DNA from 3 places in the Burkholderia crassaminum genome. Region 1 is predicted to be linked to each of the others. Evidence: predicted binding sites of a transcription regulator. Region 1 holds the regulator's gene; each other region holds the start of a gene.
What was found. Region 1 encodes sigma-54, which starts transcription at its own class of promoters, with help from an activator protein. Its sites were predicted from a motif close to TGGCANGNAANCTGCTTT; they were not measured.
Positions count from the first base shown of each region.

Region 2: the regulator sigma-54 is predicted to act here: its motif matches at 2,056-2,073, upstream of ACPTTF_RS06070 (ammonium transporter).
Region 3: the regulator sigma-54 is predicted to act here: its motif matches at 1,741-1,758, upstream of glnA (type I glutamate--ammonia ligase).

Region 1 covers NZ_OZ183799.1:3,270,207-3,273,481, reverse strand. The annotation lists gene ACPTTF_RS15185 (PTS sugar transporter subunit IIA) at 1-214, opposite strand, end outside; gene hpf (ribosome hibernation-promoting factor, HPF/YfiA family) at 385-744, opposite strand; gene ACPTTF_RS15175 (RNA polymerase factor sigma-54) at 903-2,405, opposite strand; gene lptB (LPS export ABC transporter ATP-binding protein) at 2,566-3,275, opposite strand, start outside.
Region 2 covers NZ_OZ183799.1:1,311,947-1,315,221, forward strand. The annotation lists gene ACPTTF_RS06065 (PhoX family protein) at 1-663, opposite strand, end outside; gene ACPTTF_RS06070 (ammonium transporter) at 829-2,022, opposite strand; gene ACPTTF_RS06075 (hypothetical protein) at 2,287-2,622, opposite strand; gene ACPTTF_RS06080 (hypothetical protein) at 2,815-3,243, shown strand.
Region 3 covers NZ_OZ183799.1:2,538,772-2,542,046, forward strand. The annotation lists gene glnL (nitrogen regulation protein NR(II)) at 1-55, opposite strand, end outside; gene glnA (type I glutamate--ammonia ligase) at 216-1,631, opposite strand; gene ACPTTF_RS11710 (rhodanese-like domain-containing protein) at 2,037-2,501, shown strand; gene ACPTTF_RS11715 (competence/damage-inducible protein A) at 2,617-3,275, opposite strand, start outside.

The sequences.
Region 1 (3,275 bases):
CGGTGCTGCGGGCGATGCCGTTCTGATTCTCGAACATCAGCCCGGCTTGTTCGAACACGCGTTTCTTGCTGGTGACTGAGAGGTCGATGACGACGTTCTCTATGGGCAGGATTTTGGCTAGGCGATTCATGTTGGCAGGCGATTGGGCGGCCTGGGGTCTCCTTGCGGCGGCAGACTGATTATCCATGTTCGGCGATATCAAGGCGTTCGGCATCGGCAACCTGCAAGGCAGCTACCGCATCCAGCGCCCCCCCGGCGATAACCGGAACATTATAGAGCACAGCCGCGTGCGTGGCGCAGTGCGGACGGACCGGTTGCACCACGGGCGCGGAGTCGCAAAAAAAACGCCCGGCGAACCGGGCGACGTGTGTGTTGCGGTGAAGGTTACTGCGGCGGCAGTTCGATCTGGTCGATCGACGGTTGAAGCTTGATCGGGTCGTGCGCGTGCGTTTGCAGGCGCTCCATGTGCTTGACGACCTGGCGATCCAGCTTGTCGATCAGCAAATCGATCGCGGCGTACAGGTTGCCGTTCGCGCTTTCGACGAAGATGTCCTTGCCCTTCAGGTGCAGGTTGATTTCCGCGCGCTGCTGCTTGTCCTTTTCCTTGTGATTGTCGACCGAGAGGATCACAGTGCCATCGATCACCTGATCGCTATGCCGTAGCACCCGGTCCAGCTTGGTGATCACGTATTCGCGAATTGCAGGCGTGACTTCGAGATGATGTCCACTGATCTTCAGGTTCATAGTGCTTCTCCAAGCGAGTGACCACCCGGCCGCATCGAGGCGGCGCTCCGGTCGACTTGCCCGTGCCGCACGTGGCGGCGTATCGCTGACAAGTCGCCCGGCCTGTTCCCCGTGTGCGCGGTGGCCGGAACACGCCTGCCGCCGGGCAGGCAGCAGGCCTAAAGAGACTTTCGCAGATTGACTGCCGGGATCTTGAGGGCTTCGCGATATTTCGCAACCGTGCGGCGCGCGACCACGAACCCCTGTTCTGCCAGCAGCTCGGCAATGCGGCTATCCGAAAGTGGCGATTTTGGGTCTTCAGCTCCTATCAGTTGCTTGATCAGGGCTCGGATGGCGGTCGACGAGGCGGCGCCACCGGTGTCGGTCGAGACGTGAGATCCGAAGAAGTACTTAAATTCAAGCGTCCCGAACGGGGTCAGCATGTACTTCCCGGTTGTCACACGGCTGACAGTCGACTCGTGTAGGCCCAGCGTATCAGCTATTTCCCGCAAAACCAAGGGGCGCATGGCAATTTCACCGTGCGCAAAGAAGTTCTTTTGACGCTCGACAATAGCCTGCGCGACACGCAGGATCGTGTCGAATCGCTGCTGAATGTTTTTGATCAGCCAGCGTGCTTCCTGGAGCTGCTGCTTGAGCGAACCGGCCGACGGATCGCCGCGGCTGTTGCGCAAGATGTTCGCGTAGAGGTTGTTGATCCGCAGGCGCGGCACGACCTCCGGATTGAGTTCCGCGAGCCATCCCTGGCCGGCCTTCTTCACCATGATGTCGGGCACGACGTAGTCGGCCTCGGCCCTGCCGTATGCGGCGCCGGGGAACGGCTCCAGCGAGCGGATCAGCGTGTGTGCGTCGCGCAGCGCGTCGTCGCTCGCCTTCAGGTGCTTGCGCAACCGCGTGAAGTCGCGGGCGGCGAGCAGTTCGAGATGCTGCGACACGATCTCGAGCGCGAGCGTGCGTGTCGGGGACGGATCGAGGCGCAGCAACTGCAGCTTCAGGCATTCGGATGCGGAGCGGGCGCCGACCCCGGCCGGGTCGAAGCTGTGCAGCAGCGCGAGCGCCGCGTTCAGTTCGTCGCAGTCGATCTCCAGCTCGGGCGGCAGGTCGGCGAGCACTTCGTCGAGCGTGGCGGTCAGGTAGCCGTCGTCGTCGAGCGATTCGATCAGGAACATCACGAGCGCGCGATCGCGCGGGCCGGCCTGCGTGACGCGCAACTGCGCGGACAGGTGGTCGCGCAGCGACGTCGCCGCCTCCTGCACCTGCAGCGGCGGGAGATCGTCGTCGTCGGACGCGCCGCTCGAGCGGCCGAATTCGTCGAGATTCCACTGCGGGCCGTCGTTGCCGTCGCCGGATGCATAACCGTCGTATTCGTCCGCGCCGGCCGGCTCGTCACGTTCGGCGCGATCGCTCGACGAACTGCTGCTTGTCGAAGTGGGTTCGGTGTTCTGGGCGGGAGGCGTCTGCGCAATCAACGATCCGTCCGCTGCGACACGCAGCGGGCTCGCGATCCATTCGTCGTCGTTCTCGAGCAGCGGGTTCTGCGCGACGGCCATCGCGACTTCCTGCTGCAATTCGAGCGTCGACAACTGCAGGAGCCGGATCGACTGCTGTAGCTGGGGTGTCAGCGCCAGATGTTGCGACAGGCGGAGTTGAAGGCTGGCTTTCATGGCGAGGAGGGAGTCATACCGGCAGTTTGCCACGACCCAGGCGCGTTGAGCCATCCGCGATTACGCGCGGCGCGCCGCCCGGCCGCGGGCATGGCCGCGAAGCAGGGCGCGGCCCCGCGCGGCGACGCCGGGCGGGGTGCAGCCAGCCACGAGGAGGGAGTTACATCCGGAAGTGTTCGCCGAGGTACACGCGGCGCACGCTTTCGTTTTCGATGATTTCGCTCGGCGCACCGGCGGCGAGCACCGAGCCGTCGCTGATGATGTAGGCGTGATCGCAGATGCCGAGCGTTTCGCGGACGTTGTGATCGGTAATCAGCACGCCGATGTTGCGCTGCTTCAGGAACTTGACGATCTTCTGGATCTCGAGCACCGCGATCGGGTCGACGCCGGCGAACGGTTCGTCGAGCAGGATGAAGTTCGGGTTGGTCGCGAGCGCGCGCGCGATTTCGACCCGACGCCGCTCGCCGCCCGACAGCGACAGTGCGGGGTTCTCGCGCAGGTGGCCGATCTGCAGCTCGTCGAGCAGCGCTTCGGTGCGCGACGAGATCGCGTCCTTCGACAGCCGCTTGCCGTCTTCGCCGTGCTGCAGCTCGAGCACCGCGCGGATGTTTTCCTCGACGGTCAGCTTGCGGAACACGGACGCTTCCTGCGGCAGGTACGACAGGCCGAGCGACGCGCGCTTGTGGATCGGCAGCAGGCTGATCGAGCTGCCGTTCAGCGAGATCTCGCCCGCGTCGAGCGGCACGAGGCCGACGATCATGTAGAACGACGTGGTCTTGCCGGCGCCGTTCGGGCCGAGCAGGCCGACGACTTCGCCGCTCTTCACGTCGAGCGACACGTCCTTGACGACCGTGCGCGTGCCGTAGCGCT
Region 2 (3,275 bases), 2.0 Mb from region 1:
GCCGTGCGCCTTCGACGTGTCGACGTTGTGGTATTTGACGACCTTCAGCGCGCCGTTGGCCGGATCCTGGTCGAGCGTCAGCACCGCGATCGGCGACGGCAGCTGGCCGTACTGCGATGCGCTGGCCTGGTCGCGCGTCGTGTATTCGAACTGCACGACGGCGAACACCGTGTTGCCCTTCACACCGGGCACGTTCGCGTTCTTCAGCGTCAGCAGCGAGCTGCCGTCCGGGCAGTCGGAATAGAACTGGCGCTCCTTGCCGGCAACCGAGCGGTCGATGATCGGCTGGTTGTTGATGTCGTAGTAGCCGCCCGCGAGCGTCGTGCCGCCCTTGCCGTCCGGCACCATGTCGCCCGTCACGAAGAACGGCCGGTACGCCAGCTTGAAGTTGCGCGACGAGCCGTCCGAGAACGACACCGACAGCGTCGAGCCGACCGTCGTCGTGGCCATCGCGGCCGCGTTGTCGAGCGTGGGCGCGGCCATCGCCGAGAACGTCGCCGACGTGTACGCTGCGGCGACCGGGGCCGGCGTCGACGCCGGATTGTCGTCGCCGCCGCAACCCGTCAGCAGGGCCGGCAGCGCGAGGCCGGAAAGGGGCAGCATCGGCGCGCCGGCGAGGATCTTCAGGGCCTGACGACGGGCAGCATTGGGCAACGCGGGCATGTGGAGTCCAGTTTCAGTTGTTGGAAGAATGGCCTTCGTGAAGCGCAAGCAGGCGAACGGCAAGCTTCACGAAGGCATATTGAAAACTGGACGGAAGTGTAAGGACGCTCGATGAAAGTTTTTTGAATTGAAAACGTAATGATGCGTCAGGCGTTCGTCAGGCGCTCAATCGCGTTCGGGCGTCGCCGAGATACGGTGGATCGACAGGTCGGCGCCGTCGAACTCGGCTTCGCGGTCGAGGCGCAGCCCGACGGTCGCTTTCAGCGCACCGTAGACGAGCGTGCCGCCCGCGGTCGCGATCGCGATGCCGCCGAGCGTGCCGACGAGCTGCGACATGAACGACACGCCGCCAAGGCCGCCGAGGGCAGGCAGGCCGAACACGCCGGCCGCGAGGCCGCCGAGCGCGCCGCACATGCCGTGCAGCGGCCATACGCCGAGCACGTCGTCGATGCGCCACTTGTTCTGTACGCAGGTGAACATCGCGACGAACAGCGCGCCGGCCGCGGCGCCCGTGACGAGTGCGCCGATCGGGTGCATCACGTCGGAGCCCGCGCACACCGCGACGAGGCCCGCGAGCGGCCCGTTGTACGTGAAGCCCGGGTCGTTGCGGCCGGCCATCCACGCGGCGAGCGTGCCACCGACCATCGCCATCAGCGAGTTCACGGCGACGAGGCCGCTGACCTTGTCGAGCGTTTGTGCGCTCATCACGTTGAAGCCGAACCAGCCGACCGCGAGCACCCACGCGCCGAGCGCGAGGAACGGGATGTTCGACGGCGGGTGCGCGGCGATCCGGCCGTCCTTCGCGTAGCGGCCGTGGCGCGCGCCGAGCAGCAGTACGGCCGGCAGCGCGACCCAGCCGCCGAACGCGTGCACGACGACCGAGCCCGCGAAATCGTGGAACGGCGCGCCGAACGCGTGCGTGAGCCAGGCTTGCACGCCGAAGCGTTCGTTCCATGCCATTCCTTCGAAGAACGGATAGATGAAGCCGACGATGATCAGCGTCGCGACGAGTTGCGGATTGAACTTCGCGCGCTCGGCGATGCCGCCGGACACGATCGCGGGAATCGCCGCCGCGAAGGTCAGCAGGAAGAAGAAGCGCACGAGCGCGTAGCCGTTGTGCTGCGACAGCGTGCCGATGTCGTCGAAGAATTCGACGCCGTACGCGATCGTGTAGCCAATGAAGAAATACGCGAGCGTCGACACCGAGAAGTCGACCAGGATCTTCACGAGCGCGTTGACCTGGTTCTTCTTGCGGACCGTGCCGAGTTCGAGAAATGCAAAGCCCGCGTGCATCGCGAGCACCATGACGGCACCGATCAACAGGAACAGTGTGTCGACGCCGGATTTCAGACCAACCATGCCGTGGCTTCCTTGCGCAAAAAACGGGCAAGGAATGCAAGTATCGAGCCAACTTGGTGAGCGGCTGCATGGAGTTGGTGCTCGAACGCCGCACGTTGCGGCATTCCGGTGAATCGTGCACGGGAAGGGGGCGCGCCCGGCACGGACCGAGTGCGATGCCGGGTGCACGTGTGTGGTGCGGTGCGTGCGGAACTGGTGCGTGCGACGAGCCGATTGGTGCGGCGTGGTGCGCGATGGTGCGTCGTTGCGCACCGATCCGCTGCGTCAGTGGCGCGGGAACAGCTGGGGCGGCCGGCGCAGCCGCAGCGCGCACGCCGACCAGTAGGCGGCGACGGTCGTCAGCCCGAGCGCGGCAAACGCGAGCGCCGCGAAGCCCGCAAGCGACTGGCCTTCGCCGTCGGGGCCGAGGATGCCTTGCACGACGATCAGCGCGGCCGTCCAGAACCCGATCACGGCCTGTGTGAGCAGTCGCGCGGTTGCGACGCGGCGCGCTCGCCCGGATTCGGCCAGACGGCACGCCGACCGCGGGCGCAGACACAGGAACAGGATGGCGGCGAGCAGCGCGGCCAGGGCGATGAACCAGTCGATGAGGAAATCCATGAGAAAAAGGGGCACGTCCGAAGCGGATTGAAGCGTGTCAACTTTAGTGCGCTCGCGTGCGCGATTGAATCAGACGAGTCCGAAATTGAAAGCCATTTTTAATGGCGGGGCGTGATTGGCCCTGTTCCACAGGCGGTATCATCGACGTCGGTCCAACCACGAGGCCGCGCGATGCGCGGCCGGAGATTGCTGATGAACATGAAGACATCGCGGGCGCGTCGTGTGCCCGGGTCCGTACTGGCGGCCGTGGCCGCCGGCGCGCTGCTGTTGCTCGCGGGCTGCGAGAAGTCCGGTGCGCCGGTCACGCAACCCGATACGGCCGCGAGCGCGGCTGCCGATGCCGCGAACAACGCGGCCAAGGCGCTCGACCAGGTGGCGAGCACCGTCAACCAGCAGCTCAACGCCGCGAAGGCCGGCATCGCGTCCGCGGCGTCAGCGGTGCCGCCGCTGTCCGCGAGCGGCCTCGCATCCGCCGCGCAGGCGCAGATCGACGCGGCCGCGTCCGCCGTCGTCGCGCATGCGGCTTCCGAAGCCGGCGCGAAGATCGCGGAAGCCGGCAAGAAGCTCCAGCAGTGGAGCCAGCAGAATGCCTCGGGCGCCAAGCCTGCGAGCGGAGAGTGATGCGGGCTTGCATGATCCGCGAAATGTAATTA
Region 3 (3,275 bases), 730 kb from region 1:
CCGTCAGTCGCTCGGGCTGCCCCGTTTTCGCCTTGATCAGATTCTTCAGAACCATCTGCGTGCTTGTCGCGCCTCAACGGGCCAGAAAAGGAAAATCACCGGAACAAAAAAGGGACGGCTGGACGCCGCCCCTTTCAGACTCCGCCGCCCCCGCCGCCAACCGCGCGACGGGAACGAACCGGCAAAACGGCGCTGAATCGAAGCGCCATCGCCGATTACAGCGAGTAGTACATCTCGAACTCGATCGGGTGCGTCGTCATGCGGAACTTCGCCAGCTCCTGCTCCTTCAGCGCGAGGTACGCGTCCAGCATGCCGTCCGTGAACACGCCGCCGCGCGTCAGGAACTCGCGATCCTTGTCGAGCGCTTCGAGTGCCTGGTCGAGGCCCGCGCAGACGGTCGGGATCTTTGCATCCTCTTCCGGCGGCAGGTCGTACAGGTTCTTGTCCGCTGCTTCGCCCGGATGGATCTTGTTCTGGATCCCGTCGAGGCCGGCCATCATCAGCGCCGTGAAGCACAGGTACGGGTTCGCCATCGGATCCGGGAAGCGCGTTTCGATACGGCGGCCCTTCGGGTTCGACACGTGCGGAATGCGGATCGATGCCGAACGGTTGCGCGCCGAGTAAGCGAGCTTGACCGGTGCTTCGAAGTGCGGGACCAGACGCTTGTACGAGTTCGTCGTCGGGTTCGTGATCGCGTTCAGCGCGCGAGCGTGCTTGATGATGCCGCCGATGTAGAACAGCGCCAGTTCCGACAGGCCGGCGTAGCCGTTGCCCGCGAACAGGTTCTGGCCGTCCTTCCAGATCGACTGGTGAACGTGCATGCCCGAACCGTTGTCGCCGACGACCGGCTTCGGCATGAACGTCGCCGTCTTGCCGTACGAGTGCGCGACGTTATGGATGATGTACTTCGACCATTGCGTCCAGTCGGCGCGCTCGACCAGCGTCGAGAACTTCGTGCCGATTTCGTTCTGGCCCTGGCCCGCCACTTCGTGGTGGTGCACTTCGACCGGGATGCCGAGCTGTTCGAGCAGCAGGCACATTTCCGAACGCATGTCCTGGAACGTGTCGACCGGCGCGACCGGGAAGTAGCCGCCCTTCGTGCCCGGACGGTGGCCCGTGTTGCCGCCTTCGAATTCCTTGCCTGCCGACCACGGCGCTTCTTCCGAGTTGATCTTCACGAAGCAGCCCGACATGTCCGTGTTCCACTGGACCGAGTCGAAAATGAAGAATTCCGGTTCCGGACCGAAGTAGGCCGTGTCGCCGATGCCCGTGCTCTTCAGGTACGCTTCGCCGCGCTTCGCGAGCGATCGCGGGTCGCGCTCGTAGCCCTTGCCGTCGGCCGGCTCGACCACGTCGCAGGTCAGCACGAGGGTCGACTCTTCATAGAACGGGTCGATGAAGGCTGCGTTCGGGTCCGGCATGAGCAGCATGTCCGACGCCTCGATACCCTTCCAGCCCGCGATCGACGAACCGTCGAATGCATGGCCGCTTTCGAACTTGTCTTCGTCGAACGCCGAAACCGGCACCGACACGTGCTGTTCCTTGCCGCGCGTGTCCGTGAAGCGGAAATCGACAAACTTGCAGTCCTCGTCCTTCACGAGTTGCATGACGTCGGCGACGGTTTTACTCATAACCTCTTCTCCTGATTGAACAATTCTGGCGGACTGGGAACCGCCTCGTTTATCGAGCTGATCGGGATCTTGCTTTGGCGCAGCGCGCCCCGATTCGACCGAATTCTATAAAGCAGCTTCCGTGCCACCTGTGCGCAAGATTGGCGCGAATCGCGCCGGCGCTCGCCGCGCCGGGGCCGGGCTGCGCGATTCCGGGGCTCGGCTTCGCACCGCTCGCCGGTCGATGGCACCGCCATGGTGCAATCGTCGCAACGCACCGCGGTCACGGAATCATTCTGGTGCATGCGCGCCATTCTGCACTTTTTTGGTGAACGCGTGTGTGGTGCGCGCACCGTACCCCACACGGCCATCCGTGCCGCGACGCCGCGCTAGAATGTTCGTTTGACCGATAGGAGACTCCCTGCCATGAGTACGCTCGACCAGCTTTACACGAAGGCCGACGAACGCCGCGCCCAAGGCGCGCTCAACTACGCCGGGGCGCTGCTGCCGGCCGAAGCCTTCGAGCTGCTGCAGCTCGATCCGTCGGCGCGCCTCGTCGACGTGCGCACCCGCGCCGAACTCGACTGGATCGGCCGCCCGCTGGTCGGCGACGGCCAGTACCTGCACCTCGAATGGACGCGCTACCCGGGCGGCGTGCCGAACGCCGAATTCGTCAACGAACTGAAGGCGGCCCTCCCGGCCGATACACCGATCCTGTTCCTGTGCCGCAGCGCCGCGCGCTCGAAGCTCGCCGCGGTCGCCTCCACGCAGGCCGGCTTCACGAAGGCGTTCGACCTGCTCGAAGGCTTCGAGGGCGCGAAGGACGCCGAAGGCCACCGCAAGACGGTCGACGGCTGGTGCTTCCGGAAACTGCCGTGGATCGGCGCCTGACGGCGCGCCGCTTCCGCCGGTGACGACAACCTCATCGTCGAGCCGGGCGATGACATGCCGATGACGGGCCGCGTTGCGCGGCCCGTGGTTTTTGTGCCGCCGGTTGGCGGGCCGCTCAGGCGCGCGGCGTCTCGGGTTCGACGACGTCGCCGCCGAGCAGGTGCACGCCTTCGCGCAGCTTCACGTACGCGGCCGCGACCGCTTCCGGCTCGCCCTTCACGCCGAGGTCGATGTGACGGCGCGCATAGATCCCGCCGCGCTCCGTATCGCCCACGCTCGGCAGGCTGAACACGCGCACGCCCGGGAAATCGCGCTCGATGCGCTCCATCAGCGGCGTGAGCGTCGATTCCGGCAGCTCGAACACGTACAGCGAACGCTCCGCGTGCGGCGTCGCATGATGCAGATGCGCGTACTTCGTATCGAGCACCCATTCGATCATCGGCCACGCCATCACCGGGAAGCCCGGCACGAAGTGCAGGTCGCCGACCGAGAAACCGGGAATCCGGTTGTAGCCGTTCGGGATGATCGTCGCGCCCACCGGGAACACACCCATGTTGAAGCGGTGCTGGTTCTCCGGCGACTCGAAGTCGACCGGCGTGGCCGGATCGGCGTGCGTTTCGCGGATCCGCTCCGAAATCAGCACCTTCGCTTCCGGATGCAGCTCGAGCGTCACGCCGAGCGCGGCGGCCGCGCACTGGCGCGTGTGGTCGTCCGGCGTTGCGCCGATCCCGCCCGTCGAGAACACGATGTCGCCCGACGCGATCGCGCGGGCGA